One region of the Nostoc sp. DedSLP03 genome, then DNA from elsewhere that is predicted to be linked to it. Evidence: riboswitches for the same ligand, from Rfam matches in the RefSeq annotation. Region 1 holds a riboswitch; each other region holds the start of a gene.
The links. A riboswitch is a leader RNA that binds a small molecule or an ion and turns the genes downstream of it on or off. The one in region 1 is predicted to bind cobalamin.
Positions count from the first base shown of each region.

Region 2: another riboswitch for cobalamin. It lies ahead of RM368_RS21800 (DUF1636 family protein); the one in region 1 lies ahead of RM368_RS29335 (DUF1636 family protein).
Region 3: another riboswitch for cobalamin. It lies ahead of cobG (precorrin-3B synthase); the one in region 1 lies ahead of RM368_RS29335 (DUF1636 family protein).
Region 4: another riboswitch for cobalamin. It lies ahead of RM368_RS37655 (energy-coupling factor ABC transporter permease); the one in region 1 lies ahead of RM368_RS29335 (DUF1636 family protein).

Region 1 is NZ_JAVRCK010000081.1:26,527-28,730, reverse strand. Features, by position in the region: gene RM368_RS29340 (cobalt-precorrin-6A reductase) at 1-475, opposite strand, end outside; gene RM368_RS29335 (DUF1636 family protein) at 475-894, opposite strand; cobalamin riboswitch at 916-1,078, opposite strand; gene cobA (uroporphyrinogen-III C-methyltransferase) at 1,128-1,907, opposite strand; gene RM368_RS29325 (sirohydrochlorin chelatase) at 1,904-2,204, opposite strand, start outside.
Region 2 is NZ_JAVRCK010000046.1:61,423-63,626, reverse strand. Features, by position in the region: gene metE (5-methyltetrahydropteroyltriglutamate--homocysteine S-methyltransferase) at 1-537, opposite strand, end outside; gene RM368_RS21800 (DUF1636 family protein) at 613-1,023, opposite strand; cobalamin riboswitch at 1,500-1,643, opposite strand; gene RM368_RS21795 (N-acetylmuramoyl-L-alanine amidase) at 1,726-2,204, opposite strand, start outside.
Region 3 is NZ_JAVRCK010000010.1:70,575-72,778, reverse strand. Features, by position in the region: partial or broken gene RM368_RS07210 (LLM class flavin-dependent oxidoreductase) at 1-851, shown strand, start outside; cobalamin riboswitch at 1,028-1,159, shown strand; gene cobG (precorrin-3B synthase) at 1,133-2,204, shown strand, end outside.
Region 4 is NZ_JAVRCK010000177.1:40-2,243, reverse strand. Features, by position in the region: gene RM368_RS37665 (replicative DNA helicase) at 1-375, shown strand, start outside; gene RM368_RS37660 (ASCH domain-containing protein) at 417-812, shown strand; cobalamin riboswitch at 1,177-1,341, shown strand; gene RM368_RS37655 (energy-coupling factor ABC transporter permease) at 1,367-2,146, shown strand.

The DNA of each region.
Region 1 (2,204 bases):
CAGGAGGGTCAATCATCCGCATCAAAAACCAAATTTTCTCTAAATGAGCAAAAACAGCGAGTTCTTGCCTACCAACTGTCAAAAATACCTGCTGTGACTGATTTTCTAGCGCGGTTGCTGCGGCTTTAACGCTGTCAACTTCAATCCAGCGATCGCCACTTTCTTTTTTCCAAGGCGGACGGATTAACATCAAACGGGGTACTCCAACTTCCGTTGCTGCATCTGCTGCATTAAAAGAAATTTGACTAGCAAAAGGATGGGTTGCATCAATTAATAAGTCGATTTCCATGACTCGCAGATAGCTAGCCAATCCAGCCACACCCCCGAAGCCTCCAACCCGTAAATCGCCTAACGGTACTGACGGTTCGCGGGTGCGGCCAGCTAGAGAGGTGATTACTTCTAACTCTTGGATAGTCGTAGCTTTGGCAGCTAGTTCTGCTGCATCACCCGTCCCACCCAGAATCAAAACGCGCATCATTTAGATAAAGGTGGAATTTTTGCCAAAATGCCTTTTTTCATTGCTTCTGGACGTTCTGACCAAGGCAGCAAACCATCTGCTTTAGCATAATATTGACTAGCACATTCCAATACCGCAGACGCACTACCATCAACAGCTAAATCACCAAATAAATATGTTAATTTGCCTTTGGCACTAAAGGCAACTACACAAGAACGATTACAAGCACTCATACATTCAACTTCCTGAATTGGGAATCGATCTCGTAACTCCCAATCTTGTGCTAGCTGCTGAAGTTGGTGTAAAAGTTTTTCACCACCACTTTCACCTAAGCGTTTTCCATTTTGCCAAACACTGGCACAGGTTTTGCAAACAAATAAAGTATGTTCAGCAACTTCCAAGGGATTAGTTGGGGAAATATTTACAGTAGTAGTCATCTGTACCTCGCAGATATGTGAAACTGATAAATCTACTTCGGCGGGCATCCTGACTCACTCAACTTGAGATTTTCTTTAATCTCAAATTGGTTCACAGTTGCGGGACAGCGCCGGATTTGCACCGAACTTTCCCCGTTACCTCTGGTAGCTGACTCCCACCAGAACCGAATAACCTTATCGATCGTACACTAAAGTTATCGGAGAATACGAAACAGCAAACTTTGCGCTAACGCTCAAACTGGACGACAACCAGATAAAATACTGTGCATCTTTACTACTTGTCCAATAACTGCGATCGCAGGCGCACCAAATCCAGTTTCCTCTACCTGTGTGACTATTGTTTCCAATGTCCCAATTAATTCTTCTTGTTCTGGGCGCGTACCCCAGCGCACCAAAGCAATCGGCGTTTCTAAATTCAACCCAGCTGCAATTAATTCTTCCACAATATAAGGCAGATTGTGAATTCCCATATAAATTACAATGGTTTCGGAACCGCGAGCGATCGCACTCCAATTTACTTGCGGTCTATACTTACCCGCCGCTTCATGACCAGTTACAAATGTGACTGACGAACTATAAAGCCGATGCGTCAAAGGAATACCTGAGTATGCTGCTGCTGCAATTCCCGAAGTGATACCTGGCACAACTTCCGTTGATATTCCAGCTTTGACTAATTCTTCCATTTCTTCGCCACCGCGACCAAAGATAAACGGATCGCCACCCTTTAGCCGCACTACAATTGCATTATCCTGCGCTTTATCAATCAGCAATTGAGTTGTTTCTGACTGGAACAGCGAATGTTTTCCCCTGCGTTTACCAGCATTAATTTGCTCGGCTTGGGGATTAATCATTGCTAAAATTGCCGGACTCACTAAGGCATCATAGATGACTACATCTGCACATTCCAATAAACCTTTCGCCTTCAGGGTAATTAATCCTGGATCTCCTGGGCCTGCACCTACTAAATAAACCTTTCCCAAATACTTGTTATCCTGTTTTTCTGTGCGGTTCATCTCTGTGTTAAATCCCAAATTAGCTCGGCTAATTCTGCACTTGCTCCCAATGGCTTGGCCAATTGGAAATTCACCGCAGAAAATTGTAATTTTAGTTCCTCTATTGAGGTGGCGATCGCATCGGTTATTCCACCAGGGAATAAAAAGTATGGCAGAATTGCAATTTCCCGATAACCAGCATCCACCAATTCTTTCACCCGTGATTCTAAACTAGGAGGCCCAGCCCAATAAGCAGTCACGGCTCCCAAACTCGCCGCCATTGCTTCCACAGTTTCTTTGGAACCTGGGCGACGACTA
Region 2 (2,204 bases), on a different contig from region 1:
TGGCAATAGCTTTGATACTGCCTCGTCTATATTTAATTCCACTTTACTCAAACGTAGTAGAGTGCATGGCCCCAATACTATAGGAACTGCTTTTTTACCCAATATATTTTGAGCGCGAGATACAGTTTCTATAAAGTCACTGAAATCGGCTGGTAATATATCTGTTGCAATTTCTGGGACAAGATAGTGGTAGTTAGTATCGAACCACTTAGTCATTTCTAAGGCTGGAATTCCTTCTTGACCCCGCGCCATCGCAAAGTAGCGTTCTAACCCACTAAATTGCTGAAATCTTTGAGGAATTAGCCCAAAACGAAATATCCAATCAAGTACATGGTCGTAGAGAGTTGTATCTCCAATACCAATGTGGTCAATTCCTGCTTCTAGTTGGGTTTTCCAGTTAGATTCCTCAACTTGTCGCACGGTTTGCAGTAATGATTCTGCATCTAACTTGCCACTCCAAAATGCTTCTAATGCTTTTTTAACTTCCCGATTTTTACCAATACGAGGATAGCCTAATGTTACGGTTTGAATCTGCATGACTTTTTATTCCTTTGAAGATTAAATAATTAGGCACTATGAACTGGAAACTGGTAATTTTCACTCAGTCTTCAATTAACAACAACTTATGTTTAATTGCGTCCACTTACTTTGTGGTGGAATCTTTGCTAGAATTCCTTTTCTTAGAGGTTCAGGTCGTTCTGACCAAGGTAGTGAACCATCACCTTTAGCATAGTATTGACTGGCACATTGCAAAACCGCAGATGCACAACTATCATTTGGTAAATCGCCAAACAGATAGGTTGGTTTACCTTCTGCTGTAAAGGCAATAACACAAGAACGGTTACAAGCACTCATACATTCAACTCCCTGAATGGAGAATTTATTTTGTAATTCCCAATTGAATGCAAGTTGTTGCAGATGCAGTAATAGTTGCTGACCGCGACTTTCTCCAATTCGCTTGCCATCTTGCCACACGCTAGCGCAGGTCGTACAAACAAATAAAGTATGTTGTTTGTTGAGCATTGATTTTGAAATGTGTAGGATTAAGTTCCAAGCGCAGATATTACATAGTTTTGTCAGCATGAAATCTCACTTTGCTAACTATGCAATGTATCTGTTGCAAACTATTAGTAATAATTGACCAACAATTCCTTAATGGTAAAATCCGCAGGATTTGTCTGTACAATCAATCTAAAATCTCAAATTGGATAACCAGTATCAGGTCAGATGACACGAAAATAACTATTATCAAGTAGCTGTTGATGTCCTTTTAAAACAAGACTGCCACTTTTCACATCTGCGATAATTGTGCCAAATAACCCAGTAGTACAGACACTTACTGAAAAATACACTTCTAGGCACAATTTGTACTGCCAATTAACTATCTATCATTTCCTCGTAAGCCGTAAGCTGAAGTGTATCTTTGGCACGATGAAGAAATAAAATTGATTGATTGTGAAAATATTCATAGTTGCGCTTATCTATACCTCGTAGATTTCAGCAGGAGTTAACTGTTCGGCGGGCATTCTGACTCACAAGGTAAACCTTGATTACAGCTGCGGGACAGCGCCGGATTTACACCGGACTTTCCCCGTTTCCTCTAGTGACTGTTCCCCACTAGAACCGACTTGTAAAATTCAACTATATCATTGTTTACTGTCTAATGCAAAATTTAATCACTTATTTTGTGATTGGTATAAAACCCTAATTCAATCAGAAAATTACTTACCTTTGCCGTAAATACTGAAGAATACCGCGAACGATCGCCTCAGCCATCCGATTATCATACTCTAGGTTCGCCAGTCTGGGATTGTCTTCAGAACCTGTTACAAAACCAGTTTCTATTAAAATTGCGGGCATAGAATTTTTTCTTAGCACATAAAATCTAGCTCGTTTTACTCCTCGGTCTTTTAATGTCGGAAGACCTTGAAGAATGCTTTTGTGAACCACTTGCGCTAAACGATAACCGCGATCGTAATGATAAGTTTCTAAACCATTTGCACTAGGGTTGTTATCAATTGAGTTTGCATGAATGCTCACAAATAAGTCTGCATGAGCGTGTTCTGCCATGACAACTCTGGGAGCAAGGTCTACAAAATAGTCAGCATCTCTTGTCATGATGACTTTAATACCATTTTGCTCTAAAAGTGAGGCTACCTTTTTACCGATTCTCAAGATGATATCCTTTTCTTTGAGTCCCTGAA
Region 3 (2,204 bases), on a different contig from region 1:
GTTGGGAGGACGACGCCTTCTTACATGATAAGGAGTCGGGTATTTACTTCGATCCAAATAAACTGCACGTTCCCAACCACAAAGGCGAACATTTTTCAGTGCGCGGCCCGCTAAATGTGGCGCGTCCCATCCAAGGTTATCCGGTGATTATTCAAGCTGGATCTTCCGAGGATGGTAAGGAGCTGGCTGCACAAACGGCGGAGGTAATTTTCACTGCCCAACAGACTCTGGCAGAAGCTCAGGCATTTTATACAGATGTGAAGGGGAGACTGGCTCAATACGGGCGCTCACCTGACCATCTTAAGATTATGCCAGGTGTATTCCCAGTTATCGGCAAAACTGAGCAAGAAGCCAAGGACAAATTCGATCGAATTCAGGAGTTGATCGATCCGGTGGTCGGCTTAAATTTGCTTGACTCAATGATCGGTGGATTTGACCTATCCGGCTATCCATTGGACGGGCCGTTGCCGGAGTTACCAGAGACTAACGGGGGTAAAAGCCGTCAGCAACTTCTGACTGACCTAGCCATGAGAGAGAATTTAACGATTCGACAACTGTATTTATGGATAGCTGGAGCGCGTGGGCATCGTCAGATTCTAGGCACACCAGAACAAATTGCCGATCAGCTAGAAGATTGGTTTCTCAATGGCGGGGCAGATGGCTTTAATATCATGCCGCCCTGGTTGCCTGGAGGATTGGACGAATTTGTAGACTTGGTAATTCCTGAATTGCAACGTCGCGGTCTGTTCCGTACAGAGTATGAAGCACGAACCCTGCGCGAAAATCTTGGTTTACCTCGTCCAGTAAATCAGTTTAGCAAAGTTGCTACTCGTGAAGCGGCGATCGCCTAACTTTTTCTAAAGCAAGTTTGGCAGCAAAAAGGCTCAAGCATTCCTGCCTGAGCCATGACTAAATTCAATTTATAGATTAGTTTCAAGAACTATATCTTTCGATCGGTAATGGATAAGCTCAGTTAAATTTATCGCCATAGTAATGTAAGATAATTATCTGGATGATGTCTGGTTGATATCTATAACCTCAACAAAGTCTAAATTACTAAAGCTGAGAGTTGGGAAACTCCGGTGAAATTCCGGGACTGTGCCGCAGCTGTAATGGGATGACCCAAGTCAGAATGCCAACTATCAGGATGTCCTCAAGACACACTCACCGTCTAATCCCTGCGTTGCACGGGGAAGGAGTTCTAAAATTGGTTTCTGGATTTGCCACTTGTCCTGGCTTGTTTTATGCTACTCCCGCCGCAGATGGGATATTATCTCGCGTTAGAATACCAGGTGGAATTATTAGTAGTCAGCAGTGCCGTGCGATCGCAGATATAGCAGAACAGCACGGTGGCGGCTATCTAGATGTGACTAATCGAGCTAACCTACAAGTCCGTGAAATCCGTACGGGGATAAATGCTGAGGTTCTGAAGTACCTACAAAATATGGGATTGGGTTCTGAGAATACTGTTGTAGACCAAATCCGCAATATTATGACCAGTCCAACTGCTGGTATCGATCCCCAAGAATTAATCGATACTCGTCCTTTTGTTCAAGGTTGGGATGATTATATTGCAGCACATCCGGCGCTTTCGGGACTGTCGGCCAAATTTAGCGTTTGCTTTGATGGTGGTGGGATAATTCGGGTGGGCGATCGCTTGAATGATATCGCCTTTGTAGCTGTCTTACTTAACGATAATGTTTACTTTCGCCTGTATCTCAGTGTCGGCGAGAAAAGTCAACCCCCCAGCGATACGGGAATTTTGCTACCACCAGAAAAATGTTTGCCCGTCTTAGCAGCTTTGGCGGATGTCTATCTAGCTTATAGTCATACTACGAGTAAGCGGCGGCTACGTTTGAGAGAGTTATTGAATACTTTGGGTTGTGAAAATTATCTCCAAGAAGTTGAGCAGCATTTACCTTTTTCTCTTTTATCCAGTGACCTAACCCCCCAACCCCCTTCCCTCGTAGGGAAGGGGGAGAAATTCTCCCCTCTCCTTGTAGGAGAGGGGTTGGGGGAGAGGTCAGATGCGAAATATCAGCATATTGGCATTTATCCCCAACGTCAGCAAGGCTTATTTTACATTGGTGTTGTCTTGCCCCTTGGTCGATTGGAAAGTAGACAGATGCGGGGTTTAGCAGATTTAGCAGCAAAATACGGTAGTGGAACTCTCAGGCTAACCCCTTGGCAAAATTTGCTCCTTA
Region 4 (2,204 bases), on a different contig from region 1:
TTTATTGATTACTTGCAACAGATTCCTCTGGAGTCAGGCGGGAATATGGCTTTTGAAGTTGGCAAGATTACCCGCCAGATTCGGGATATTGCTAAGTCTCACAAAATCCCTGTTTTCTTGGGCTGTCAAATTAATCGGGGGAATCAAACTACGGCTGATAAACGCCCCAATCGTCATCTGTTACGTAACTCTGGTGAAATCTTTGAGGTTTGTGACCAGTTAATCATGCTTTACCGCGATGCTGTTTACACAAAAGACCCTAGCGATCGCACTATTGAGTTGATTGTTGAGAAAAACAGGCTTTACGGTAAGCTCGGCACTGCGACAATGTTATGCGATTTATCGACCTCGAAATTTTTGAACTTGGCAAAATAATTTGATGCGATGAACTTTTTTAAAGTTTTAGAGGTCGATATATGAAAGCACTTTCAGTTCGTCAGCCTTGGGCATGGGCAATCATTTATGCTCTCAAAAACATAGAAAACCGTGGCTGGCCTATCAATTATCGCGGCGACATTCTGATTCACGCTGCAAAAACCTGTACCAAGAAAGAGTATCAGCTAGCGGAAGAATTTTGCCAAGGGATGGGGCTAGTAATCCCAGAATTAATCTCTCTACGTCGCGGTCAAGTCATCGGTATTGTCACAATAGTTGATTGCAAGTTTTCACAAGTTGCGTCTGGCTGGGGGATGCCTGGGCAATACCATTGGAAGCTGGAGAATCCACGCGAGATTACACCGATTCCTTACATTGGACAACTGGGGCTTTTTGAAGTACCTGATGATTTGGTCAGGAGTGCGATCGCCTTATGAAATCAGTTCTTTCGCTTTTTTCCGGCATCGGCGGACTCTGCCACCACGGAATATCAACCGCAGGTCTATCCCACAAATTCCGAGTCCACCAATTTGTTGAAATTTCCGGCGTTGCTGGGCGTTGCTGAACTCAAGTATGAAATTTAAAAATTCGCTTTTTCTTTCCTCTTACTCTGCTGTGAATCTTACGAGCAATCGCCTAGAAATTATTATTTTCGTCACGCTCCCCTAAGACTTCTCCCGTGTAAGGGTTCACACAGGCAATCAATGTCCGCTCATCTGAAGTTGTTAACGTCACTTCTGCACTGCGATCTACACTTTGTGAATACCTGGTAAAAAATCGCTGTTCAAAATTAGTAATGGTGATATAGTTACTCCAATCGGTTCTGATGGGGAGCAGCCAATGGCTAAACGCCACGCTACGCTATCGGACGCAAGGGGGAAAGTCCGGTGTAAATCCGGCGCTGTCCCGCAACTGTAAACCAAAATTAGGTGAGTCAGGATGCCCGCCGGTTAGAATCAACTCGTTTACATAAATCTGCGAGGTACAGATTATGAACAGAAAAAAACAGGCGTTAGTCAGTCTAACCCTGATGGTAGTTATCAGTTTTTATCTAGTCATTGGTTTACCCAAACCCGCCTACGCCATGCACATTATGGAAGGTTTTTTACCTGTGCAGTGGGCAATTTTTTGGTGGATTGTGGCATTACCATTTTTTCTACTAGGATTGCGTAGTCTGACTCGCATTACCCAAGCTAACCCGGAACTGAAGCTACTCCTGGGCTTGGCTAGTGCTTTTACTTTCGTGCTGTCAGCATTGAAAATCCCTTCTGTAACAGGTAGCTGTTCTCACCCAACAGGGACGGGATTAGGTGCGGTGCTATTTGGCCCCCTGACTATGACGGTTTTGGGTAGCTTAGTATTGTTGTTTCAAGCTTTGTTACTGGCGCATGGTGGCTTGACGACGCTGGGGGCAAATGCTTTTTCGATGGCGATCGCTGGACCATTTGCGGCTTACTGGATATATAATCTGACAATCAAGTTGGGTGGTAAGCAAAAAATCGCCATATTTTTAGCAGCTGCGATCGCAGATTTACTCACCTATATTATCACTTCTATCCAACTCGCCCTAGCTTTTCCTGCACCTGTTGGTGGGTTTCTCGCTTCATTTACCAAGTTCGCCGGAATTTTCGCCATTACTCAAGTTCCCTTAGCAATTAGTGAAGGATTGCTAACTGTGTTGGTGTGGAACTGGCTGCAATCTTATAATCCTCAAGAATTAGAATTGCTGAAATTAATCAAATGGGAGCCCCAAGGAAATGAGTCAATCTAAAAAAGGGTTGAGTAACTGGCTGTTGGTAGTAGCTGTATTAGCTTTAGGTGATTTTTTA